One region of the Clostridium aquiflavi genome, then DNA from elsewhere that is predicted to be linked to it. Evidence: a T-box and tRNA genes for the amino acid it is inferred to sense, from the RefSeq annotation. Region 1 holds a T-box; the other holds one or more tRNA genes.

Region 1 (7,712 bases):
TGGTGATGATGTATTTATTAATAGAGGAACTTTTATAGATTCAAAAGGAGGAATTAAAGTTGGAAATTTTGTTGGCATAGGTGAGGGGGTAACTATACTTACTCATTCTCATAAAGAAGATAATCATTCTTTTAGAGAATATAGCGAGGTAGTAATAGAAGATTATGCAAAAATATATTCTAATTCAACAATACTTCCAGGAGTAAAAATAAAAACAAAAGGAATAGTTGCAGCGTGTTCTTTAGTTAATAAAGATGTAGGAGAAAATGTGTTAGTTGCAGGAGTTCCAGCAAAAGAATTTAGAAAAAGAAATACTTTTAATAAAGATAAAAATGAATTAAATCATGTATGGCTTCACAATAAAAGCTTTCAAAAATAAATAGTGATTTTTGAATCAAATGCTACATTTTAAAATAGATATTATTAGGAGGGTAATCATGAAGAAAAATATTAATCTTGATTTTAAGAAAACATCTGTAAAATCTAAATTAATGTTAATAATCATACCAATAGTTGCTGTTGGATTATTATTACTAACATCAATAACATATGGTTCTGCAAAAAATATGATAGAAAAAGAATTAGTTAATCTTATGTCAGAAAGGGAAGCAGAGGCTGTAAATAATATTGACACTTGGTTGAATTCAAGACTTTCAGAAGTAAAGGAAGTAGCTCAAAGTCCTATATTAGAGCGTGTTTTAGAGATTAATCCAGACTTGAACTTAGAAAATAATGATGAATCTATAGCTCTTATAGACCAGTTGAATTTATCACGTTGGACTTTTGTTAATAATACATATCCTAATGAATATGCAGCCTTACATATTTTAAATGGAATTTCAGTGAATGAATGGAAAAGTATAGAGAATTCAAATAAGCTTTTTGCAAGATATTATAATGTAAATGCAGATGAGTGTAAAACTTCTCCGTGGGCTAAAGCGGCTTTAGAAGAAAGTTTTAAAAAGTTTTCTGATAATAATGGTCCTTATGATATAATTTTAAATCCTACATATTCTGAAGCATATAAGAGAAATGTTGTTATGATGATTGCTTGGAAGAAGGATGAAATGGGAGAGGCTAAAATAGGGGCAGCATCTAGCTTAGCTATAGAAGTAGTAGAAAATAAAGTAAAAGAATTAAAATATGGGAAAAAAGGATATGGAATGTTAATAGCAGATAATGGGACATTTATATCACATCCAAATCAAGAATACGTTATGAAAGAAAATATAAATACACTAGAAGATAAGGAAATGCTAAAGTTATCATCTGCTATAAAATCACAAGATAAAGGTATAATTAAATTGGGTATGGGTACTGGAAAGAAGCTAGCATTTTATCATAAAGTACCTGTAACTAATTGGATGGTAGTGAATGTAGTATATGAAAGTGAACTTTTCTCAATTTGTACTAAACTATTAATATTAATGCTAATAATAGCAATATTAATTATAATAGCAGTTATTTTAACAATATATAAGTTTTCAACTAATATGCTTAAACCATTAACAAATATAAGTATATTTGCTGATGAAGTAGCAGCTGGTAATTTAAGTGCAAATATAAATATTAATTCAGATGATGAATTTGGAAAAGTTGCTAAAGCATTAAATAATACAGCTCAATATTTAAAAATTTATATTTCTGAAATAGATGAAGTACTAGGAAGTATTTCTAATGGAAACATTAATGTAAATGTAGAAGGTGAATATAAAGGTGATTTTGTAGGTATAAAAGAATCTTTAATAAAAATAGTATCATCATTAAATAATACATTTACTCAAATAAGAGAAGCAACACAACAAGTTTCTAGTGGATCTCAGGAGGTAGCTTCAGTAGCTCAAGTATTAGCACAAGGAGCATCTGATCAAGCAAGTTCAATAGATGAATTAACAGCATCAATTGGGGATATTAATGAACAATTAAAAGGTACAGCTAAGCATGCAAATGGAACTAATGAAATTGTAAATCAATTAGTTACATATATTGAAGATAGTAACAAACAAATGGAAGATATGTTAAGTGCTATGAGCAATATTGATGTTTCATCTAAAAATATACAAAATATAATAAAAACAATAGCTGATATAGCTGAACAAACTAATCTATTAGCTTTAAATGCAGCAATAGAAGCAGCAAGAGCAGGGGAAGCTGGTAAAGGATTTGCAGTTGTTGCAGATGAAGTAAGAATGCTAGCAGAACAAAGCTCACAAGCAGTTAAGAGAACAACAGAACTTATTAAGAACTCAATAGAATCTGTAAATGAAGGTAAAGTAATAGCAGATAATACAGCAAGCTCATTAAAAGAAGTTGTAGAACACACTAAAGGAGCAACTGAATTAGTTGTTAATATAGTTAATTTAGCAGAAGAACAATCAGAATCTCTTAATAAGATAAATGAAAGAATAGAAGATATAGCTAATGTAATTCAATCTAATTCATCAATAGCAGAAGAAAGTACGGCTGCTAGTGAAGAATTAACAGCACAAGCAGAAAGCTTAGATTACATGGTTGCACAATTTGAATTAAAAGAAGATTAGTATATTCTGTGTTTTAAGATAATGAGTTGATATTATAGTATAAAGCTCGTGGACTAAGGAATTTACTTTAAGAACTCTAAAAATAAAGCTTAGTCTAATTAATGCATGTTCCCAATGAAACATTGGGACAAGCAATTAATTCAACAAATCTTTATTAAGAATTCTAAAAAGCAAATTCCAATGCCACTACGCTAATATACTATAATATTACCTCTGTTAAAACACAGAATATTTTTGTTTATGAAATTAGCAAAGTATAGTCCAATTTTAGCTTGCTCTCAATATAAAATTGAGACAAGAGGTAAATGTGGTTATTAACAAAGAAATTCAACGTTGCTGAGTAAGTTGGAAAAGGCAAATATAAAAAAATAGTATCCAGAAGAAGTTATATTCTCAGGATACTATTTTTTTTATTGAAATTATATAATTCTAAAAAGAAGGATATAATTAAATTTTCTATTTTACAACTATATTAACAAGTCTGCCTTTTATAACAATTACTTTTATTATATTTTTACCTTCAGTAGTTGCTTTTATAGTTTCGTTTTCTAATGAAGCTTTCTTTATGCCTTCTTCATCTAAGTTTGATGGTATCATAATTTTAGCTTTTATTTTACCATTAACTTGAATAGCTATTTCAACTTCATCTTTAATTAAAGCAGCTGGATTAAATTCAGGCCATTTTTCATTAAATATAGTTGAGTTATGACCTAATAAGTTCCAATGTTCTTCAGTAAAGTGAGGGGCAAATGGTGCTAATAATTTTAAGAAATCTACTACAGTTTCTTTTAAGAATGTAGGATTTTTAGTATCAGCTTGAATATATTTATGAAGAGCATTTGTAAATTCCATAAGTCTTGCTATTGCAGTATTAAATTGCATTTTTTCTGCATCTTCACTAACACCTTTAATAGCTGTATGTCTCCAGAAGTTTAAGTCTTTTTCTTCAGAATCCATAGTAGTCTTAATATTTTCTGAAGCATTAATGATATCTCTGCATGATTCTAAAGTTCTTTCAATTCTATCTACAAATCTAGCAACAGATTTAACTCCATCATCACTCCATGCGCCACCTTCAACATATGCGAAACCGAACATTAAATACATTCTAAATACATCAGCACCAAATTCTTTAATATAGTCATCTGGAGAGATTGTATTTCCTTTTGATTTACTCATTTTTAATCCGTCTGGTCCTAAGATTAATCCTTGGTGAGTTAAGCTTAAGAATGGTTCATCAAATTTTAAGTATCCCATATCTCTCAATGCTTTAGTTATAAATCTTGCATATAATAAATGCATACAAGCATGCTCTGGTCCACCAACATATTTATCTACAGGTAACATTTTATTTATTAATTCAGGATCAAAAGGTGCATCAGTATTTTTGTTATCAGGGTATCTTAAATAATACCAAGAAGAACATACAAATGTATCTAAAGTATCCGCTTCTCTTTTTGCAGGTTTACCACAGTGAGGACAAGTAGTATTTATAAATTCTTCACATTTTCCAAGTGGTGATTTACCATCTGGAGTAAACTCAACATTATAAGGAAGTTCTACTGGTAAGTCTTTTTCAGGAACTGGAACTATTCCGCATTCATCACAGTATATAACTGGAATAGGAGCTCCCCAGTATCTTTGTCTTGAAACTAACCAATCTCTTAATCTGAAGTTAACCTTCATTTGTCCTAATTCATCTTTTTCAAGTTCACTAACAATAGCTTTTTTAGCTTCATCTGTAGTTAAACCATCAAATTTTCCTGAATTAACAAGTATTCCATGCTCACAGAATGGAAGTTCTGGTTCATCACCTTGTTTATTAGTAATAACTCTTTCTATTGGTAAATTAAATTTACTTGCAAATGCGAAATCTCTTTCGTCATGTGCTGGAACTGCCATAACACAACCAGTACCATATGTAGCTAATACATAGTCAGCAATCCATACAGGAACTTCTTTTCCATTTATAGGGTTTATGGCGTATGAACCAGTAAATACACCAGTTTTTTCTTTTGATGATGATTGTCTTTCTATATCAGATTGTTTACTTGCATCTTCTTTATATGCTTCAACAGCGTCCTTATATTCTGGAAGAGTTAATTCGTTAACTAATTTATTTTCAGGTGCTAATACAACATAAGTTACACCATTTAAAGTATCAACTCTTGTAGTAAATACATCAAACTTTAAGTCAGAATCCTTAACTTTAAATGTAACTTGTGCACCATATGATCTTCCAACCCAATGTTTTTGCATAGATTTAGTTTTTTCTGGCCAATCTAATCCATCTAATTTGTCTAATAATTCATCAGCATAATCAGTTATTTTGAAGAACCATTGAGTTAAATCTTTCTTTTTAACTTCAGAATCACATCTTTCACATAAGCCATCAACTACTTGCTCATTAGCTAAAACTGTATTACAAGATGGACACCAATTAACAGGTGCTTTTTTTCTGTAAGCTAATCCTTTTTCATAAAGTTTTAAGAATAACCATTGAGTCCATTTATAGTAATCAGGTGAACAAGTAACAACTTCATTTTCCCAATTAAACATAGCACCCATAGATTTTAATTGTTTTTCCATAGTTTCAATATTTTTAAATGTAGAATCTTTAGGATGTATACCTGTTTTTATTGCATAATTTTCAGCAGGTAACCCAAAAGCATCGAAACCCATTGGTTGGAATACGTTATAACCTTGCATTCTTTTTAGTCTTGCCCATGAATCAGTTGGCCCATAGTTAAACCAGTGACCAGCATGTAATTGAGCTCCTGAGGGATAAGAGAACATTTCAAGTGTATAAAGTTTCTTATCTAAATTTTCTGGGTTAAATTTGTAAGTTTCATTTTCTTCCCAAATCTTTTGCCATTTTTCATCGATTTTAGTACTATAATTTTCCATAATTAACCTCCAAAATAACAATGGACAATGGACAATGGACAATAGACAATGAAGGATTATATTTCTTAAGAAATATGTACAATTAAAAAATTGTAAGCTTTCTCTTTCAATGTCAATTGTAGATTGTAAATTATCAATTGAATTAATTTATTGTATAAAAAAAAGCTCTCATCTCTAAAATTAAGAGACGAAAGCAAAATTCCGCGGTACCACTCTTATTAGAAGAAAAAATATAATTTAATCTTCTCGCTTGATATTTTTAACGGATAGTTACCCGTACTTGTTTTTAACAAGTAAGCTCGTAGACAAGTTCATAATAATGTAACACTATTTCACACCATACAATAGCTCTCTAAAAGATACATTTTATTATTACTACTTCTATTCACAGCAAAATATAAAATTTAGCAATATTATATATTAAAATTTGTAAAAAAGCAAGGAGACATATTAATTATAAATATAAATACTAATCCTATTTTGACTAAGAAAATTGAATTCACATGAATTTTCTGTTAAAATCGTTACATTCGTACAAAATTGTTACTTATATTTAGGAGGTTTATATAAATGAATGAAAAAATAATAATTGGGGGTACATTTGCATTATATTTGGTAGTAATGTTATGTATAGGCCTACATTTTTATCGTCGAACTAATAATTTATCAGATTATACATTAGGTGGAAGAAAACTTGGATATTGGGGAAGTTCTATAAGTGCACAAGCTTCGGACATGAGTGGCTGGTTATTACTTGGACTTCCAGGAGCAGCTTTTTTAACAGGTTTATCAGGATCTGTATGGATGGCTTTAGGACTAGCTATTGGAACATATTTGAATTGGAAAATAGTTGCTAAAAGGCTTAGAGTAGATACTCAAAAATATTCAGATTCAATAACAGTACCATCTTATTTAGAAAATAGATTTAATGATAAATCAAGAACATTAAAATTAATTTCTTCGTTATTCATACTTGTATTTTTTATACCATATACTGCCTCAGGATTTGTGTCAGGAGGAAAATTATTTACAACAGTTTTTGGAACCCCGTATATAGTTTCTGTTATAATATGTGGATTAGTTGTTGTAAGTTATACTTTTTTAGGTGGATTTATGGCTGTATGTTATACAGATATAATTCAAGGGTTATTAATGTTTTTTACATTACTTGTATTGCCTATAATAGTTATAGTAGAAGCTGGTGGAGTAGGAAATATATTATCAACTTTTGATCCATCACTTTTAAATCCATTAGATATTGGTTTTATAACTGGATCAAGTAGTGGAACTATAGGAATGGCAGTTGTAGGAATTATTTCATCTCTTGCGTGGGGGCTTGGATATTTTGGGCAACCTCATATTATTACAAAGTTTATGGCTATAGAAAATCCAGAAGAAATTAAAATTTCAAGAAGAATAGCTACAGTTTGGGTTATAATAACACTTTTAGCTTCAACTGGTATAGGTCTTGTTGGACATTATTATTTCCCTAACTTAACAGGTGCGGATTCTGAAACTATATTTATTTTATTAGTTCACAAATGTGTTCCATTAATATTTATTGGAGTATTATTATCAGCAATATTAGCTGCAATTATGAGTACAGCTGATTCTCAACTTTTAATTATATCTTCTACAATTTCAGAGGATATTTACAGATCTATTATTAAGCCAAAAGCTTCAGATAAAGAGCTTATAGGAATTAGTAGATTGTCGGTATTAGTTGTAGCTCTTATAGCATTTTGTATTTCACTTAATCCAGATAGTTCAGTTTTAAAACTGGTATCATATGCATGGGCAGGGTTTGGATGTGCCTTTGGCCCCGTAATTTTATTATCACTATTCTGGAAAAATATCACTAGAAATGGTGCGGTAGCAGGTATGTTAATTGGTGGGATTACATCAGCAATTTGGCCAATATTTAAAAACTATTTTTCAGCACCAATATTTAATCTTTATGAAATTGTACCGGGATTTTTATTAGCTTTAATTGCTATATATGTTGTTAGTAATTTAGATATGAAAAAGCACAAAGTAAAATAGTACATATTTTTAATGTCAACTCACCTATTGCATATATTAATACATATTTAAAATATAGCTTAATAAAATCATAGTGTTTGCTTAACCTATGTTTTTATTGAAAGATATTAAGAAAATTCTCGGAATTAATATATTGATTTTGAGAATTTTTTTATTCTTTAGGAATTTATATTATTAAAAAATTTGTGGATAACTTTTAAAATAATGTGTTTTAAAGGTATT
Region 2 (21,035 bases), on a different contig from region 1:
TGACAGTAATTCAGAAGAATATTATTATGAATGCGGATTTAAGAAGGTATATCAATATCCAATAATTTTGGATGAATTCTGGATGATTTCACATAAACCATTATATTTAAATAAAAATATGCCTTATGCCAATATTTATGGTCATGTACATGGAAATGAAATGTATGTTGATTATTCAAAACAATCATTTTGTGCATGTGTAGAACGTATAAATTATACTCCTATTTCTTGGGAACAAATAAAAGAAAAGATGAACCTTTTCTCTTAACTTAATAGGTGAATATTTAAAAATTCATATACTTTTAAAAAAATAAGTTCTCCAAATAAAAAAATACAAACTTATTATAGTTTTATTTAAGGTTTTGGAGAATTGCAATATTTAACACATATTATTATATTTAATATAATTTATTTATACATATCAACATAATCAATGTACTTATATTTATTAAACCAATTATATGTTGTTTTTAATATTAAATATATTTTTTGTTTTTATAAATTATGTGAACAATTACAGGGAAATATAAAATTATGAATATAAAAAATTTAAAAGCTGTATATAAAAAATAATTTATCAAGAATTAAATTAAAAGATTTATTACTTTTGTTTGATGTAGTATGACTTTAGCGTTGATGGGAATTTATGGTGATATGATACAAGCAAGATTAAGCTAATTTAAAATTTCATAAAGTGGAAAAAATTAAATTTACAATGACCTTATTTTATGAAATAATGTAATAATGAATTTTTAGTAAGCAAGAAGTGAGTGAGGTAACATAATGAAAATAGGATTTGATCATGAAAAATATTTAGAGGAACAATCAAAGTATATCTTAGAGAGAGTTGATAGCTATGATAAGCTATATTTAGAATTTGGTGGCAAACTTTTTAATGATAGACATGCAATGAGAGTTCTTCCAGGATTTGATGAAAATGCAAAGATTAAATTACTGCACAAGTTAAAAGAAAAAGTTGAAGTAGTAATATGTGTTTATGCAGGAGATATAGAAAGAAACAAAATAAGAGGCGATTTTGGTATTACATATGATATGGATGTCTTAAGACTTATTGATGACTTAAGAACTTATGAATTAGAAGTTAATAGTGTAGTTATTACAAGATATAATGGTCAACCAGCGACTACAGTATTTATAAATAAGCTTGAAAGAAGAGGCATCAAAGTTTATAAGCATAAATCAACAAAAGGATATCCAACAGATGTTGATACAATAGTTAGTGAAGAAGGTTACGGACAAAATCCATATATTGAAACTACAAAACCAATAGTAGTTGTAACAGCACCAGGTCCTGGTAGTGGAAAACTTGCTACTTGTCTTAGTCAATTATACCATGAATCAAAAAGGGGAAATGCTGCGGGATATTCTAAGTTTGAAACATTCCCAGTATGGAATGTTCCATTAAAACACCCATTAAACATTGCATATGAAGCTGCAACAGTTGATTTAAAGGACGTTAATATGCTTGATTCATTCCATATGGATGCATACAATAAGGTTACTGTAAATTACAACAGAGATATTGAAAGCTTTCCAGTATTAAAGAGAATAATAGAAAAGATTACAGGTAAAGAATCTATTTATAAATCACCAACTGATATGGGCGTTAATAGAGTTGGATTTGGAATAGTTGATGATGATGCAGTTAAAGAAGCATCAAAGCAAGAAATAATAAGAAGATATTTTAAAACTGGTTGTGATTATAAAAAAGGATATGCAGATAAAGAAACTTTCGACAGATCTAAATTAATAATGGAAGAAGTAGACTTAAAAGAAACTGATAGAAAAGTTGTTCTTCCAGCTAGAGAAAAATCTGCGAAATTAAAGATGGCTACAGATGAAAATGAAATTTGTCCAGTAGTAGCATTAGAATTAAATGATGGAACAATTTTAACAGGAAAGAGCTCAGATTTAATGGATGGGGCTGCAGCTGTAACAATTAATGCTATAAAATATTTAGCTAATATTTCAGATGATATATACTTAATTTCACCTGTTATATTAGAACCAATAATGAACTTAAAGTCTAAGACTTTTAATGAAAAGAATATATCATTAAATTGTGAAGAAGTTCTTACAGCGTTAAGTATTTCAGCAGCAACAAATCCAACAGCACAAGTTGCTATGGAAAAATTACCTTTATTAAGAGGTTGTCAAGCTCACGCTACAACTATATTATTAAGAGCAGATGATACAACTTTAGGAAAATTAGGAATAGATGTTACATGTGATCCTAATTATCCATCAGAAAGTCTTTATTATAATAACTAAATTGTTTATTTAAAACAGAGCTTTAGTTAAAAATTAAAATATCAAAAGACTGTAATGAGATTTGTATAGAAATAAATCTTATTACAGTCTTTTATTTTTATATTAATTATATGTGAAAATGCAAAAGAAATGGCAAGAGTTAAAAAGTAGAATGAAGAGCGTGATTTAGTTTGTAAGAAAGAGATTCCGTATTATATTTTTCTCCAATTCATTAAAAATAGTAGTAATTGTATTAAATTCTAAAAATCTAAAATTCTTAAGAAGAAAAGAAGTTTAGATTTTTAGAATAAATAAATTTTAGAATTTAAGAATTTGCTTATGTGATGCGTGTTTAATCACCACATTCTTCTTTATATAGACTTTCTAAATAGTAATGATCTGTTAGTTTTTTTGTTAAGTTATCCCATGAATAAATTCTTCTTTGAAGCTCTATTCCAAACTCACGTTTCATTTTAATTTTAGATTCATTTAAATGAGGTTCATTTTCAAATTCCTCAAAACTTTTTAATTTTTGTGTTTCATAATCTGTAAGAAAGGAAATAATGTATCTTCCATGTTCTTGTGATTGCTCTTCTAAGTCAAATTTTATGGTATTAATAAGGCCACATATTACAAAGTGTTCTTCATAAAGTCCTTTGGCTCCATATGATCGTAACTGTTTATAAAATTCATCTTTTAACTCTATTAAATACGGAGTATTGTTAATAACACCTTCTTTTGGAGCGTATTTTTTCATTAACCTAAATCCTCGTGCAATTCCTCCAATGCTTCTTATAGCAGTATTGGTTAAGTCAATAGCATCTGAAATATATTCACCAGTATTAATTTCAGCTATAAATTCATCAAATGCTTTAATGAAATTCTCTATAAGTATCCCTTCCATTAATGAATCATCTTGTCTTGCATCTTCTCTTAATGTTTCTCTAGTTATAAAGAAATCACATAGTTCTTCTAACTCACAATCAGACATATTATCATCATTTATGTTTAAAATAAGCTCATTAACTTTTCTTGTTAAAGTTGGCTTTAGATCTTCAATATTGGTACTATCTAATTTATTTAATAAATCTTTTATTTCTTTATAAAACATATTTTCCTCCTAAAAATTTTTACTCATAGATTTATGTGTGTAAGGTATATAATAGGAAATTACTCGGTTTTGAAGTTATTTATATATTAATTGATTTTATATAAAATGTATCTTTTTATTTATATAAAGTTCATTAATATGACTTTAGTGTATTTTTTTTATTTGCTTTGAAATGTATCTCTATAATAAATTGATTATAACATATTTTGTAAATGTAAAGGTGCTTAGAATTTCTAAGGGGGTAAAATAGAACTTTAGATGTTGTTTTGGGGAGAGGAATATGTTGCTTAGCGAGGAATGAGATTAGCAACATAGCCCGCATTTCCATAGGAAATACGTTCCTCAGAAATTCTCGTAGTTATAGGTAACTTGTTTGAATATTTAAATGATAAATATGATGATGATAAAAAGCTTAATGAGGAGGTATTAAAGATGACTAAAACTTTATATGATCCTGAAGTTGAAAAAAGGGGAATAGAAAAAGGAATAGAAAAAGGTGAAGAAATAAAAGCAAAGAAATCAGCAGAAAATCTTTTAAAGCTTGGAGTAAGTGAAGAAATAGTGGCACAAGGAGTAGGACTTACAATAGAAGAAGTAAGAGAAATAAAAAAATTACTTGTTCATTAATAGTAACTTTTAGAAATATTCAATAAATAAAAATTAGTAAACAAAGAAAAATGGCTGTACTACAAGGTATTTAAACCAAGTAATACAGCCATTCTTATAAATAAATGGTGCCGCTAGCCGGATTCGAACCGGCACGATATCACTACCAGAGGATTTTGAGTCCACCACGTCTGCCAATTCCATCATAGCGGCATATTCATATTGTTGAACAAGTGATATTTTACCATAGTATAAAATATAATTCAAGTTAAATCTTTTAAGTTTTTTTTATCAAAATTTTTAAATAAAGGTTGTTACATAATAAATCATTTGCTAGAATAGGAATAGGGCATTGATATCCCGGTGGGATGTTTTTAAGCCCAGTACTATATTAAAAAAGATAAATTTTAAGTTTTTATTATAGTACTTATCTATTAATTAGGGAGAGGAGCAAATTTATATGATGTATTCAAAAGAAGTTGAAGAAATGTGTGTAGTTGCTAAGGGTCCTAATCACGGACCAGCACCAATTCCTGCAGAAGGAAAATGGGTACAATCTAAAGAAGTAACTGATATATCAGGATTAACTCATGGAATAGGTTGGTGTGCACCACAACAAGGAGCTTGTAAATTAACTCTAAATGTTAAGGACGGTATAATCGAAGAAGCTTTAGTAGAAACAATAGGATGTTCAGGAATGACTCATTCAGCTGCAATGGCTTCAGAAATATTACCAGGAAAGACTATATTAGAAGCATTAAACACAGATTTAGTTTGTGACGCTATAAACACAGCTATGAGAGAATTATTCTTACAAATAGTTTATGGAAGAACTCAAACTGCGTTCTCAGAAGGTGGATTACCAGTAGGAGCAGGTCTTGAAGATTTAGGAAAAGGTCTAAGATCTCAAGTTGGTACTATGTACGGAACTCTTGCTAAAGGACCTAGATACTTAGAAATGGCTGAAGGATACGTTACTGACGTAGCTTTAGATGAAGACAAAGAAATTATCGGATATAAATTCGTTAATTTAGGAAAAATGATGGAAAACATAGGCAAGGGTATGGATGCTAATAAAGCATTAGAAGAAGCTAGAGGTCAATACGGAAGAGTTGCTGACGCTGCTGAATTAATGGACCCAAGACATAAATAATTATTTGTAAAGGAGGATTTTTATTATGGCAATATTTGAAAGTTATGAAAGAAGAATTAATCAAATCACTCCAGTACTAGAAAAGTACGGAATGAAAACTCTAGAAGATGCGCAAGCAGTTTGTGAATCAATAGGAATTGATCCATGTACAATAGCTAAAGAAACTCAACCAATAGCGTTTGAAAATGCTGGATGGGCTTATACTTTAGGTGCTGCTATAGCTATAAAGAAAGGTTGCAAAAAAGCTGCTGAAGCTGCTGAAGCAATCGGAGAAGGATTACAAGCATTCTGTATCCCTGGATCAGTTGCTGATGATAGAAAAGTTGGTTTAGGACACGGAAACTTAGGAGCTATGCTTTTAAGAGAAGAAACTAAATGCTTCGCATTCTTAGCAGGACACGAAAGTTTCGCTGCTGCTGAAGGTGCTATCAAAATAGCTGAAAAAGCTAACAGAGTAAGAAAAGAACCATTAAGAGTTATATTAAACGGTCTTGGAAAAGATGCTGCATTCATAATCTCAAGAATTAATGGATTCACTTATGTTCAAACTAAATTTGACTACTATACTGGAGAAGTTAAAGTAGTTAAAGAAAAAGCATACTCAAACGGAGAAAGAGCTAAAGTAAGATGTTACGGTTCTGACGATGTTAGAGAAGGTGTTGCTATCATGCATATGGAAGGCGTTGACGTATCAATCACTGGTAACTCAACTAACCCAACAAGATTCCAACATCCAGTTGCAGGAACATACAAAAAAGAATGTATGGAACAAGGTAAGAAATACTTCTCAGTAGCATCAGGTGGTGGTACTGGAAGAACTCTTCACCCAGATAACATGGGGGCAGGTCCAGCTTCTTACGGTATGACTGATACTATGGGAAGAATGCATTCAGATGCACAATTCGCAGGATCATCATCAGTTCCAGCTCACGTTGAAATGATGGGTCTTATCGGAATGGGTAACAACCCAATGGTAGGATGTACTGTTGCAGTAGCTGTTGCTGTTGAAGAAGGAATGAACAAATAGTCTTTTGACTAATTGTTAAAGCTGAGTAATTAGCTTATATGAATACTCACATTTATAGATTTTAGGATCTGTGAATGTGGGTATTTTTTGTATAAATTTATGTTTGGTAACAATTAGTGTTATGATAAAGAATTTAGAGTTTAATAATGAGGTATTTGATAAAATAGATTTAAAGAAGTCTAAAGATAAACTAGATTTTAGGAGATATGAATATGATGAACAAATATTCATATAAAGGACAAGATATAACTTTAGATATTATAATGAAGATTGAAAAAATTATTAGCATTATATGTGAAAAAACAGGGGAAACATTTGAAAAAGTCCTTAAAAAATTTTATGAATCTAACACATATAAAGCACTTGAAAACACAGAATCTGTTTTATGGGCTGAAAGTTCTCAATACATTGTTGATGAATTATTTAGAGAATGGGAGAAAAAATATAATATTAGCTCACATTGAAATGATGGGTCTTATCGGAATGGGTAACAACTTAGATGGTAGGATGCACTGTTGCAGTAGCTGTTGCTGTTGAAGAAGAAATGAACAAATAGTCTTTTGTTGTTACAACAAAATATTAATTTGTCAACGGATTGTCAACGGATTTATATATGCATTAATAACTCATGTTGATATAGATGAAAAGAGTAACTTTTTAGTTGCTCTTTTTATAGAATGGTACCTATAGAGTGGACACTTAGAAAAAAGTATCTCCTCTATAGGTATTTTTTGTGTTCTTTACATGGAATGTTAATAATATCAATATCAATTATATTGGTATTATTGATATTGATAGCATTAAAACATAATTCTAAAAATTGTGAATTTAATCTTGAACTTAACATAAAGGGTTTTAAATTATTTTGGAATACGGGAGTTTATGTTGATGAATTTAATACATCTTTAGATGTTGTATTAGGTGGAGATTTAGCACTTATTATGGATTGGATAAGGCTTGGTATTTTATTACTAATAAGCATTTTATCTGGTATAAATATATTTAAGAAATAGTTGATAAATAAAAGTTAATTCTAGGGAGGCATTTGAAAATCCAAGAAGATAATCATTTATTGAAAGAATAAAGATAGTCTAGAAATAAGATTATTTTTTGCTTATATAATAAACGTTTTGAAGAAGATAAAACTTTAGATGAATTACGTGAAGTGGGAAATAAAGATAATAATTCATGTAGAATTGAAAATAATTATAAAAATAATAATGAGTCACATGTAATAGAAAATGGGGGAAATACTATTAGCAATGTGGTAAGTAATATAGACAGTCTTTAAGTTAATGCAGGAGAGTTACTTAAGTATTATGAAAGTATCACAGGAGTAAGTGGTGGACTTAACTTATGTTTTCTTAAGCTAGCTATTTCTAGTCATGGATATGATAATGTTAAGATGGCAATTAATAAGGCATTAGAGTTTACTAAGGAAAATATGAATTACATTAATGGCATACTAAAAAATTGGAGAAAAAAATGGTATCCAAGTAAATATGACAAGTTTAAAGGCAAGGATAAAAGAAGAGTTCATGATAAATTAAAAAGAAAAGGCACTAATTTGAAATTTGATAATTTTGAACCTAGGGAGTATGACTATGATGATTTGGAAAAGAAGCTATTAGGGTGGTAATGTAATTAATACCTGATGTTTTGGGTGTTAAGTATATAGAAGGAGAAATAAAATATGAATATAAACTTGAAAAATAGATATAACAAGCTACAAGAAGTAATATTGTGTTATCCAGTAAATTATAAGGTAGAAAAAAAGGAAATAAATAAAGAAATAATGTTTAAGCAGTACAATAACTTCATAAATATACTATCACAAGAGGGTATTGTAACTTATTTTTTAGATCCTAAGTATGGAATATCTCAAGTTTATACAAGGGATATAGCATTTGCTATAGATGAGATTTTATTTATAGGAAAAATGAAGGCTAAAAGTAGGACTGAAGAATATAAAGCCTTAGAAGAATTCTTTAAGGGGAATAATATAAAAGTAAAAAAGATAAATAATTTTATAGAAGGAGGAGATGTGGTGTTGCATGATAGCACAGTATTTGTAGGACAAAGCAATGCAACATCAATAGAAGGGATAAATGAACTTGAGAAAATTTTAAAGGAAGAAAATAAAGATTATAAGGTTGTACCTATAAGATTTAATAAGGAGGAAATGCTGCATTTGGATTGTGTATTTAATGTAATATCACAAGATAGTTGTGTAATTAGTGATTATATATATGATATGGATATTATAGAAAAGAGTTTCAAGAAGTGTTATTATATAGAAAAAGAAGAAGCAAAGAATTTAGCAGCAAACTTTATAACAATAGGAAATAATACTGTAATTTCATCTAGCAAAAAACTATGTGAAATCCTTGCTAAAGATGGAATAAATGTGATTTATATAGATTACTCAGAAATAATAAAGGGAGGTGGAGCATTGACTTGCACAACACTTCCAATATCATCTAAATAAAACATGACGTTTGGACTATGAGAAAAGAAATTCAGTTGGAATTATATAAAAAATATTATAGTATTTAATTATACGTGACACTATTATTATATAAATAATTTAATGAAAGTAAAGGAAAGAAAATAATGAAAATATATTTAAAAATGCATCCAAAGAATCGAATTAACTCTGTGCACATAAAATGATGGGCGTTGTACAGAGAGAAAGATTCATCAAAAATAATGATATTGTAAATAAAGGAATATTTATTTTTAAACTTTTTTAAGTGCAGTATTGTTATTTTAATATAAAACTTTGTACATCGTTTTAGCAAATAATATAATACGATTATCAAAGGAGAATTTTATATGTTAAGATTAGAAAAACCAATAATTACAATGGAAACAATAAAAGGAATGGAGGATATGTCTTATTTTACTCATTCACTTATATTTGACGATTTGCTTATTATTGCACAAAAAGAAACAAACTGTTTTGTTTTAAAAACTACTGAAGGATTAATTATTATAGATGCTATATGGCCATGTGAAGAGGCATTTGATGCAATTGTTTTTGCAATTAAAGATGTTGGTTGGAATCCAGAAGATATAAAAAAGTTGGTGTTAACTCATGGACATGTAGATCATACAGGCTGTGGAAAGTGGATTGTAAATGCATCTAATGCTAAAACATATCTATCAAAAATAGATGATATATTTTGGGAAGAAAAGCCAGCAAAAAAGAATAGACCTGAGACATGGAAGGACTATAAAATTGATGTTTATGTTAAGGATGGAGATAAAATTATTCTTGGAGATAAAATAATTTATGTTTATGATACTCCAGGACATACACCAGGTGGCCTTAGTTTTATATTTAATGTAACAGAAAATAATAAGACGTATCAAGCAGCTTTATGGGGAGGATCTAATCCACCTCAAAATATAGAAGGCATTGTGATTTACATGAAGTCATTAGATTACTTTATGGAACAAGCTGAAGATAAAAATGTAGAGATAGCACTTAGTAATCATACAGGACTAGATAATGGATTGGAACGTATTGCATATTCACAAAAAAGAATGAGTTATATGTCAAACATTTATTTAATCGGACAAAGTGGATTTCGTAAATACTGTCAGTTGTTTCGTAACTTATGCTATGAAAGATTGGAAATGATGAAATAGATTTTAGAAATAAAAGATAATTAACATATTTATTTTAAATATTACTGAAAAGAAAAATTTCAGTAATATTTTTTTATATTCTAAAACCCAAATATACAATTATTGAGCATTAAATTAAGTAAAAATTAATTATTATGGAAAAAATTATATAATATAATTAAGTAATAGGTAAATAAGTTTTTAAGGGGTAATAATAATGAAAAAAATATTGATTTTAGCTATTCTAGGAATAGTATTAATTTCATCTGTAGGATGTAATACTAAAACTCAAACTACCATATCTAATAAAGAAAGCGAAGTTTCAAATGAAAATAAACTTATAGATGAAAAAATAAAGCTTGATAATGCAACTGATATTAACGTAGAAATTTATGCAGCTCAGGTATCTATTAAGAGTTACGATGGGGAAGAAGTAAAGGTGACAGGTAAACTTTCTCAAAAAAGTGATGGTTTTGGCGTAAAAAGAACTGGTCATGAAATTCAAATAATTGAAAAAGAATATAAATCAAGTAGGTTGGATATGAATGGTGAAAAGAATATATCTAGATTAGATATTATGGTTCCTTCAAAATTTAAAGGGAATTTTAAATTCGATCAAGGAGCAGGAATATTAGATATAGAAGGAATAAAAGCTAAAAACATTGATATTAGCGGTGGCTCAGTAAAATCAAAATGTAAAGATATTAAATTTGATAAGTTAAATTTAGAGTCAGGAGCTAGTGAATTTGATTTAAATTTAAAAGAAAAATGTGGAGATATTAAAATCAATGGAGGCGTGGGAAAACTAAAACTTAAAATGGCAGAAGTAGGTGGAAATCTTGAATATGAAGGGGGCGTTGGTGATATTGATATTATAATACCTAAAAATTCTCCAGTTAATATAGTAACAGAAAAAGGGGATGGACATTATAATGTTAACGCTCAAACATCAGGTGAGGAAAAGTATACTTTTGATTTATCAGTTGGAATAGGTTCAATAAATGTGGGAAATTAGATTTTGATAATGAAAAAATGAAATATTATTAGTTATTTTCAAAAGTTATTAGATGATTTTGGAGATAATAATATAAAATCCATGTACAAAGTAAAATGGAACCTATAGAATAGACACTTTTAAAAGACTATTTTGGTAGATTCTTTTTTATTGTACATTTAATGTAGTTAAGTTTAAAAAAATTAATATTTGATATAATATAGACAAGATTAATGATAAATTGAAGTGAGTAATCAATAATTTAATAAACATTCAAAAATGGAGAAGGAGATTTTATGATAGACAAGTATATATTAATGTATAAAGATGTTCCTGCTGGGGATCTTATTTATGATACAAATACTAAAAAATTTAGTTTTGAAAAATATGATGAAATTATAAATAGACAGTATCTACCATTAGGCATGTATAGTTATAAAAACTGGAATATATCTTATAAACCTTCTCATGATGATATTGTATTTTGGCTTGAAGATAGGGTTGTTCCAAAAGAAAGAGCAAATATAGATGAGATATTAGAGGTTATGGGATTAATAGATTATGACTTTTGGGAATTATGTAGAAGAACTAGGGCAATGTGTATGGAGGACTACTTTTGGTTAAGCAAAGGTGAAAAATATGAAGATGTTCATATAAGGTATTTAGCTGAAAATAATAGAATAGAGGAAACTCCAATACCTTTTAAAGTAGAGGAATATCCTGCTGAGTATAAAGTTATAGGAAATAAAATAATTAAGAATAAAGATTATTTATAAAGTCTTTATAGGAAAATATACTCTATTTAAAGAGTATGAAAAAATTCTCATAGAATAAAGTTATTTATGGCCATCAGAATTTTTTAGAAACACTTAGGATTTAGTTATCTTAGGTGTTTTTTTACGTAATTCTTATTAAGTGTACAATTTGTAAATATTACGAACTTGTTAAGAAAAACTGATCTTTGAAAATTGAATAATATGGTATTGAATATTAGCAAGAAAAATATAAATTTTTGAACACAAAAAACAGTTGTTGTATGAAGTGAAAGTTGAAAGACCTAATCCTAAATATGCGAACAGTTAGGTGATGGAAATGGAGAGCTTAAAGCAGCTATGTAATATATTTCTCAAAGTTTAGAGTAAAAGATTCAGAAATAAAAAATTTATTAAAAAATGAATAAACATATTCTATATTGAAAATATTAAGTAGTGAAGTTATTAAATTGGAGGTGCAAATAATGGCAAATTTAAATCAGCTTGAACTACAAAATCTACGTCATTTAATTGGAGCTCATTGTACTATTGAGAAAAAGTTAGAATACTATTCACAACAATGTACTGATCCAACATTAAAAGAAATGTTAAAAAAAGATTCTGAAGATGCAAAAGCAAGTAAAGCAAAATTAATGGAATTTTTAAATTAGGAGGTGTAAAATATGCAAGAAAAAGAAATGATAAGTGATTATCTTGCTGGATTAAATGCAAGTTTAGCAGGATATGGTGGTATAATTTCTCAATGTGAAAATCAACAATTACGTGAAACAATTCAGCAAATGAGAAATCAAGATGAATATCGTCAATATAATCTTTTTACTAAAGCTAAAGAAAAAGGATATTATATACCAGCACAACCAGCAACTCCAGAAGAAATTGCAGTTGTTAAACAAGAAATGTCCCAAGGATAGTAACTTATATAGCTTTGTAAATTTAATTTTATAAAATTACAAAACTAAATTTATGTAAATACCGTATTATTCAAAATGAATGTGCGGTATTTTTTAGTTCGCAATTCTAATACAATATGAAGAATGGCAAATAGTAGATATGTTAAATAAGAGTATTAGATATATAAAGAGTTGTAATGATTTTTAATTGTTATGGCGCTTTATTTTTATATTATAATTGCTACGGGCATGTGGATTTGATGAAACAAAACATGAAGATTTTCCTTAAAAATTGAATAATGTGCCATATGAAAAAAGCAGATTGAAATATAGAATTATTCAGAAATGAAAGTGTCATATTTTTTATTGCTCAATTCTAAAATATTATAAACAATAGCAAGACATTATAAACTAAATTGTTTAACATTTAAACAATTTTAAATTTGTAAAATATGTTATAATTTTCTTGCAAGAGTTATTAATATAATAAGAATATGTAGGTATTAAACATGAAGAATTTTCCTGAATTTATGAAAAATGAAGAAAATCATATCAGTAGCAGTTAACTAATATAATTAAGGAGTGAAAAGTATGGGAATTTTTAATAGACTTTAATAGTCTATATGTAAGAGTAATTACTAATTCTCCCGTGTAGACTATGTAGAAAAATTATTATGTTTATTACGTGGAGGTAAAAAATGTCTTATTTTAAATACAAAAATTTTAATATTTATTACAAAGTATATGGTGAAGGAAAACCATTAGTTATCATACATGGGGATACAGCTTCCTCAAAAATGTTTATACCAGAATTAAAATTCTATTCTAAAAACTTTAAAGTAATTTTGTTAGATTTAGTAGGTCAGGGAAAATCTCAAAGAGTAAATGAATTACCATTAAACTATTGGCATTTTAATGCTATGTTAGTTATTGAATTGTGTAAACATATAGGTATTAGCAATGTTAATTTATTAGGTACAAGCGGTGGAGCTATTATTGCTTTAAGTGCTGTATTAGAAGAACCAGCTTTATTCAATAAAATAATTGTGGATAGTTTTATGGGAGAAAATTTATCTTATGAGTTTGCTAAAAAAATTTTATATGATAGAAAAATAGCAAAAAGTAAGTTAAGTTCAAAGTTATTTTGGTTTATTATGCATGGCTTTGATTGGAAAAATGTTATTGATCAAAATACAAATTTAATTATAAACTTTTCAAGAAATAAAGGTAATTTTTTTGATTGTAATCTTAGTAATATAAAAAATGATATTTTGATTACAGGAAGCTTGAAAGATGATTTAATACCTAATATTGAAAGTATATTAAAAAGCATTAATTTAAAAATAGAAAATTCTAAATTAATTATTTTTAAGAATGGAAATCATCCTGCTATGTTTAGCAATAAAAAAGAGTTTAGAAATTTAATATTAAATTTTTTAAACTAAATTATCATAGAATTCGTTAATAACTGGAGAATAGCCTGTTTACTTTTTAAGGAGAGAGAAATTATAATGATTTCATATGATACCAAAACATATTTTGAAATATTTGGAGTGTTATACTTTATTATTCAAGTTTTCACAATTTGTCTTATAACTATAAATAAAAAAAATAATAACAAGAAAATAGCCCAAATATTAAATACATCATCCATTATTATTGCAATATTTTTGCTTTTGAAGCTATAGACGGTTTTAATAGAAAGTTAAAATTAATATCAATGCATCAAAATATTCTCTTCTATAGCCTTTAATAATCAAGGATAATAAATAAGCATACTTAATATTGGAAAGGGATATTTATATACTTAAGTATTGATATTACTAGGCTAAATCTATTCTTATAAGTAAAAATACGGTATAATAAATAAAAATAGTAATATAAAAAATAATTAATAGTGGAGTGTAAAAATGGAAACTTTAGAGAAGAAACTTCAAGAGGAAGTTATAAAAAAATGTGAAATAGCAGAAAAAGAACATGATTGTAAAATGACAAAATTTCTAGAAACAATAGAGAGATTTGGAATAGTTAGAACTGCGCAAGAAATTTTAAGAAAAGGTAGAACATCTGATTGTTTTACTAAATTAGTAGAAGAAGGATGCATTAAATTAACAATGGAGGCGACTATTGTAGAACCTAAATATGCAAAATTATTTACTGATGAAGAAGTAAACAGTTGCTATGAACTGTTATGTGAAAATGGATATTATTAAAATTATTATTTATCATATACAACATGAAAAAGTGGACTGATAACTATGGCAAAAAATTAAATAACAATATGTTGAATAAATTTTAAATCAGATAATTTTAAAGCAGATAATGAAAGAAGAGGAAGATAAATTATGGTAAAACCAATTGTAAAAGATGTATTATTTTTAGGGGAGAAATCAGAAGAGGCAACAAAAAGAGATAAGGTTGTTATTGATGATTTAATAGATACTTTAAAAGTAAACATAGAACATTGTGTTGGCTTGGCTGGAAATATGATTGGAGTTAAAAAGCGTATATTAGTATTTGTAGCAGGAAAAGTTATTATACCTATGGTGAATCCAATTATATTAAAAAAAGAAAAGATTTATGAAACAGAAGAGAGCTGCTTATCTTTAACAGGATTTAGAAAAACAAAGAGATATGAGATAGTAGAAGTTCAGTATCTTGATAAAAATTTCAAGAAAAAGAAGCAGGTGTTTACTGGATTTGTAGCACAAATTATTCAACATGAAATAGATCATTTTGATGGAATTATAATTTAGTTGTAGACATGAAAATAGGACTTAGCATAATAAGGTAGTTAATTGCAAAATGAAAGTAGGTATGATTATGTTTCAAATTAAGATAGATGATAATAATAACTTATATTGTAATAATAGTATCGATTTAGGTTTTTTGGGGACTTACAATTCAGATATGATTAGTATTAAAGAAGAAGTATGTTTTTCTGAAATAGAAAAGACAGTGTCAAAGAGAGAAGAAGAAATGAAAATTTTAACAGAAAAATATAATACATTTATTTCTAATGTTAATGAAAATATTGATAAGATAAAAAATCAATTTATAATGTGGCTTTTTGAAGATTTAACGGATACTTATTTTGAATTTTGGGAATGTTCAAATGCTGAATTTCCTTCATTTATTATTAAAGATAAAATTCCAGAAATAATAAATGAAGAAACACTTTATGATAAAATTAGTGGCAAAAATTATGAAGAGGCTTGTAATGAAGTCTTTAATAAACCAGTAGATACTATATCTGGAATAGATGTGTTTAATAAATATTTACCAATGATTGATGTAGAAAAGCTTTTAAGTACTATTATGCCATCATTTATGGAATTATCAGAGTATGGTTTAGAATTTGAGATAAACAGTAATGAATGTGATGGTTATTTATTATTGGCTACAGTTGGCAGAATTGATAATGAATTTAATTTGGAAGTTTATGATAATAGGGGTTAAATATATTATTTTCATATAAACATAGTCATTTAAGTGGAAAATAACTATGTTTATAATAATAATTATTATTCATAGTTGGATGTGTACTTTTTCTCTTTGCCATTAAGTTCTATATGAATGTCCCAAACCTTAGTAGTGAGCTTATTACATTAGTTACATATTTTAACTTGGTTATTATATATAATTATGTATAATAAATATAGAAACATAAAAATATTAATATGGAAGGAGATTTTTTAATATGTATGGGGGGACATTAAAAAAGCATATAGGGACAACATTGCTCTCGATTATTATTGTGGTTATTTTATTTTATTTCAAGGAATTAATATCAGTTTATATGGGTGATAAAATAGGTAAGCTTTTAATAGGCGTTTTTTTAGCCGCTGTTATTGTAAATATTATTAAATGGTTAGCTGTTTTTGTCGTAAGATTTATTTGGAAAACAAGTGTTATTTCATTTGAAAAGGCTATTAATAAAACTATTCATTTTAAATGCACAGATGAAGCATCTCAATTTTTAGTTAAAATAGGAGCATTATTTTCAATTACTGAAGCTACTTTAGATAAACATAATAAAGGTGAAAAAAATAAAAAGGGATTTATTAATTGTTTAGAAGTACGAGATTATAAAAGTAAAGATGAGAAAGAAATGATTCTTGCTTCACTTGGTGCTAGTTGGAACATTGAGAATAAAAATCAGCTTTATGCAAATTTGGAACAATTAATGGATAAAAATAATTTCTCAGATATAAACTTTGATATAAACAAGAATAAGTGGTTTGAAAAAATATTGAAAAAACATAATTTACAATTTGAAAATATTAAAAACAAAAAAAGTTCAAAACATATAGCTGCTTTTAATATTCAAAGAGCTGTCTTATTATTAAGAGAATCATTAACATGTGATTTAATAAATTTAGAAGAATTTGAAGAATTCAAACCAAAAGTACATAATCTAATTAATGAAGAATTTGCTTCAATGGAAGATTTTATAATAGACTATTTAATTGGTGTATGCTATTTCTATGAAGAGAAGATAGTCTTTGGACCTGTAATGATAAATGAGAGAGTTAACGGGGTAAAAACTTTAATTGAAAATGACTATTTTAATAAAGATTTAAACATTCTATAAACATAAATAGGACTTTATTTTATTTATTTAAATACAATTATTTACTTGAATTTGAAGGTGTGGAAACAATAATTTAATATTATTTTCACACCTTTAATATAATCAGCATAAAATATTATTACTTAGTACACATATTTTTAATTTAATATATATGTTATAATATAGGAAAAATATTAATAATCAACTAATGAACAATATACATTAGAATCTAATCACGTTATAAAGAATATAGATGCTGAAATGTCATTAGATTCAGCCCTTATCAGTAAGTTCATAGTAAAAAAAGAAAACGACAAATACATAACACCTGAAATCATAGGAGCAAATGGTAGTATAAGTGTATTTACCAAGGAAGATGGAAGCGGTTGGACATTAAACAAAGGTGAAGAATTAATAATTAATTTTAATAAATATAAATCTAAAATAGTAAAAGACCAAAACATAATAATTGGATATGTACTAAATGGAAAAATGATAAAAGGAAAAACATTCAGCGATTTATCAGGAAGTTATAAATTAACAGCAGATGAATCAGGTGAATATTATATATATATGGTGAATTCTAGTTCCGAATATGTTGCTTTTAAGGAAGGTAGTATTGAAAAATAGTAAAATTTTTAATATGTAATAGTACAAAGCTTTTACTTAATATTTTAATAGAAAATATTAAGTAATTTAAAAAAAGAGATAAACTTAAAAATTTAAGATTATCCTTTAAAATATATAAATAGTATAAATCTTGTTTTATATTAGGAAAGAGTCCATATTAACATAAATATGGACTCTTAAATATTTTTTATAAATTAAGTTTTATCATAGCTTTTTTAGTTATTAACTATAATAGACATTGAATTATGTTTATTTAATTTGTTTTTCATTATGCTTTTCTAAGTTCAAAAAAAGTACCTCCACCATAAAGTATTAATGTGTCGTTATCTTTTATAAAAAAAGTACATGTTGGAAGATTTTTTAAATTATTTACCTCAATTTCTGTTACAGTATCGCTATTTATACTCAAAGTGCTTAAAGGTACAAGCCAAGTACTTAAAAATTCATCAGATGTAATAACTGATTTTTTGTAAGTAGGATTTTTAACTGTGTCATTTAGGTAGCTTGCATCATCTCCAAAGCAACTTGATTGCTCTTTTGAAAAACTTAGTTTTTTTCCTACTATTTTTTTTATATCTTCATCACTATAAGTTCCTACCTTACCAAATCCTACTACATTTTCTATAACCCATTGTCCATAAAATGATTCTTCATTTTGAACTTTTGTAGGGTTATTTTCAGAGTTTTTATTTATAGCAGTATTGTTATTACTATTATTTTTATTAGAATTTACTTTATTAGTAGTGCTTTCTTTTTTAGTATTATTATTTGTAATTTTTTCACTACTATTAGTATTGTTATTTGTAGTGTTATCTTCAGTATCAGTAGCTTCAGTAGAAATATCATTATTTGTTTGGATATGATTATTTTGTGATTTTTCAGTCCCACAACCAGTTAGGATTACTAGTAGTGCTACTAATATAAAAATTCTTAAAAACTTCAATTTTAAATCTCCTTCTAATCATTTTATTTGCATACATTACTTCATTTACATTTTAATTAATAACAATATTAGCATTATTTGTGTTTTTTGTAAATATATTATTTATAATTCATTTAATGAAAAAATATCGCTAATCACAAAAGTAATTAGCGATATCAAATATTCTGATTTTTTCACTATTATTTGATAGAGAGTAGTTTAATTTTAGTATAACAATAATTTATATAGTAAATATTTTAATGAGTTGAATCATATATTCCATAATTAAATATATTGCTTTCAGCAATTCTTCTTTTATTCAATCCGTCCATAACTGTTAATACACCGTTTACCATACCTTTGTTATACATACAAAAATATCTTTTAATTGTATCTGCATCTCTTCCACCAGAAACTATATAATTGTATAGTGAACTTTTAAAAAGAGTAGGGTAACCAATATTATATGCAAAAGATACAAGGGAATCAAATTGATTTTGAGTTAATGAAATTCCTTTCGAATCCAAATTTGCTTTGACAGGTTTAGCATACTTAGCGTTTATCAAATTATTTAATCTATCACTTGCCTGTTGTTCCGTAATTGTGTCTCCCCAATCAGCAATTTCATCTTTAATACAGCCATAACCTTGAGTAATTGTTCCTGTACCATCATCATATTTGTGAGCATGGAATTGTTCATATCCTTTAACAAAATTAATACAATTAGTAGAAACTAACCCATCTCCAGATACAGCAGAATTATTTGCAACACCATTTGAATCTATTGACCATCCATCAATTGTAGTATTGCAAGCCATTTTACCATCTGAATATAAGTAATACCATTTTTCATTTAATTTTATCCAACCAGTAGCCATTTCACCTGTATAATGAGTATTACCATCCTTTTCAGTCTTCTTTGTGTATAAGTAATACCATTTAGAATTAATCTCAGTCCAATCAGTAGCCATCTCCCCTTGAGGATGAGTAACCCCATATTTTTCAGTTTTATTAGGGTATAAAAAATACCATCTAGAATCAATTTCAATCCAACCAGTAGCCATTTCACCTTTAGGATAAGTGATACCATCTTTTTCAGTTCTCTTAGAATAGAAGTAGTACCATCTAGAATCAATTTCAGCCCAACCGGCAGCCATTTCACCTTTAGGATGAGTAATCCCATCCTTTTCAGTTCTCTTAGAATATAAGTAATACCATTTAGAATCAATTTCAATCCAACCAGTAGCCATTTCGCCTGTATAATGAGTATTACCATCTTTTTCAGTTTTTTTAGGATAGAAATAGTACCAGATTGAATCAATTTCAACCCAGTCAATATCCATTTTGCCATTACGTTCATTTAAATGAAACCATCTTCCATTTTCATCTTCTACCCAGCCTTTAACTAAAGTTCCAGCTTTGTAGCAAAACCATTCTCCATTTTTTTCTTTCCAATCTAACATTTGTACATCATTTCCTTTCATATTTGAATTGCTAATCATATACTAAAAGGAGTTTTTTCTTAATTTTGTAAACTTTAATTTTAAAATAATATGTAAATTAAATATCTTAAGTGTGAATTTTTGACTTTTATATATAAATTAACTATTATTTATATATAAATGAAAAAGGAGTTAATTAATGAAAAAACGTATTTTACCAATAATGTTGATAATATCGACTTATTTAGTGATATTGATCACTTTTAAGGGGAATTATAAAGGGGTTTTAGCAAATCTTAATTTAATTTTTTTAGTTCTTTCAATTATATTTTTTATATCTAATATGATTTATCCATTTATACTAGCAAAGCATGGAGAGAACAGTACTACATTATTATTTTGGGACATGCTTCTTAAATTATGTAATATACCAATTTATATTGTAGTTTTTATGTTCGGAAGTATTATGATGATTTGGCCATTGGGATTTGGAGTAGTTATAGCACTCTTTTTGGCTATTTTTGATTTTATTATGTTACTTCCATCTTCTATGTATGGTATTAACGGAATAGTTCAAGCCTATAGAGAAAAGAAAATCACCAAATTAACAGCTGTAGTAAACTGTATTTTACATTTTCTTTTTTGTTTGGATGTTATAAGTGCTATCGTTATGTTTTGCATAGTAAAATCTAAAAGTAAATTTAATAAAAAATTTTAAAAGAAATCTAGTGAAAAATATACATAGAAGAGTGCAAAAAGTTAAAAATGATATTTCAGTGGAGGTGGAATTTAGAACTTTACTATAAAGAGATAGAGAAAAAATTGAAGAAGGAATTATTTTAACCCAAAAAGTATTAAAGCTTTCAATGCAAGGATATTCAATATATGAAATAGCTAAAGAGTATAATATATCAGAAGATCAAGTAAAAAAGATATGGGAATAGTATTAGAATATTTAATAAGTGATAGAGTTACAGCACTTAGATATTGAAATCAAAGATAAATTTTAA

Evidence for each region. The T-box of region 1 lies ahead of leuS (leucine--tRNA ligase). A T-box ahead of a tRNA ligase gene usually reads a tRNA of that ligase, here a tRNA-Leu.
Region 2: it encodes a tRNA-Leu, which carries the amino acid that the T-box ahead of leuS (leucine--tRNA ligase) is inferred to sense. The anticodon was not compared.

Annotation. Positions count from the first base shown of each region.
Region 1 covers NZ_JAVJAN010000027.1:47,915-55,626, forward strand. Annotated here, with positions in the region: gene RGC78_RS10855 (acyltransferase) at 1-379, shown strand, start outside; gene RGC78_RS10860 (methyl-accepting chemotaxis protein) at 438-2,540, shown strand; gene leuS (leucine--tRNA ligase) at 2,997-5,447, opposite strand; T-box leader at 5,628-5,845, opposite strand; gene putP (sodium/proline symporter PutP) at 6,018-7,490, shown strand.
Region 2 covers NZ_JAVJAN010000018.1:37,047-58,081, reverse strand. Annotated here, with positions in the region: gene RGC78_RS08185 (metallophosphoesterase) at 1-268, shown strand, start outside; gene RGC78_RS08180 (DUF1846 domain-containing protein) at 784-2,292, shown strand; gene RGC78_RS08175 (hypothetical protein) at 2,624-3,382, opposite strand; gene RGC78_RS08170 (hypothetical protein) at 3,815-4,009, shown strand; tRNA gene RGC78_RS08165 (tRNA-Leu) at 4,115-4,201, opposite strand; gene RGC78_RS08160 (iron-sulfur cluster assembly scaffold protein) at 4,449-5,141, shown strand; gene RGC78_RS08155 (GGGtGRT protein) at 5,167-6,168, shown strand; gene RGC78_RS08150 (hypothetical protein) at 6,245-6,403, shown strand; gene RGC78_RS08145 (hypothetical protein) at 6,381-6,632, shown strand; gene RGC78_RS08140 (hypothetical protein) at 6,960-7,181, shown strand; gene RGC78_RS08135 (DnaD domain protein) at 7,496-7,807, shown strand; gene RGC78_RS08130 (dimethylarginine dimethylaminohydrolase family protein) at 7,862-8,656, shown strand; gene RGC78_RS08125 (MBL fold metallo-hydrolase) at 9,004-9,822, shown strand; gene RGC78_RS08120 (DUF4097 family beta strand repeat-containing protein) at 10,019-10,816, shown strand; gene RGC78_RS08115 (hypothetical protein) at 11,092-11,571, shown strand; partial or broken gene RGC78_RS08110 (manganese catalase family protein) at 11,804-11,910, shown strand; gene RGC78_RS08105 (hypothetical protein) at 12,033-12,218, shown strand; gene RGC78_RS08100 (spore coat protein) at 12,231-12,479, shown strand; gene RGC78_RS08095 (alpha/beta fold hydrolase) at 13,157-13,903, shown strand; gene RGC78_RS08090 (hypothetical protein) at 14,369-14,671, shown strand; gene RGC78_RS08085 (peptide deformylase) at 14,804-15,214, shown strand; gene RGC78_RS08080 (hypothetical protein) at 15,282-15,917, shown strand; gene RGC78_RS08075 (DUF1266 domain-containing protein) at 16,159-17,052, shown strand; gene RGC78_RS08070 (hypothetical protein) at 17,293-17,661, shown strand; gene RGC78_RS08065 (hypothetical protein) at 17,930-18,604, opposite strand; gene RGC78_RS08060 (glycoside hydrolase family protein) at 18,841-20,067, opposite strand; gene RGC78_RS08055 (DUF6652 family protein) at 20,225-20,743, shown strand; gene RGC78_RS08050 (helix-turn-helix domain-containing protein) at 20,847-20,969, shown strand.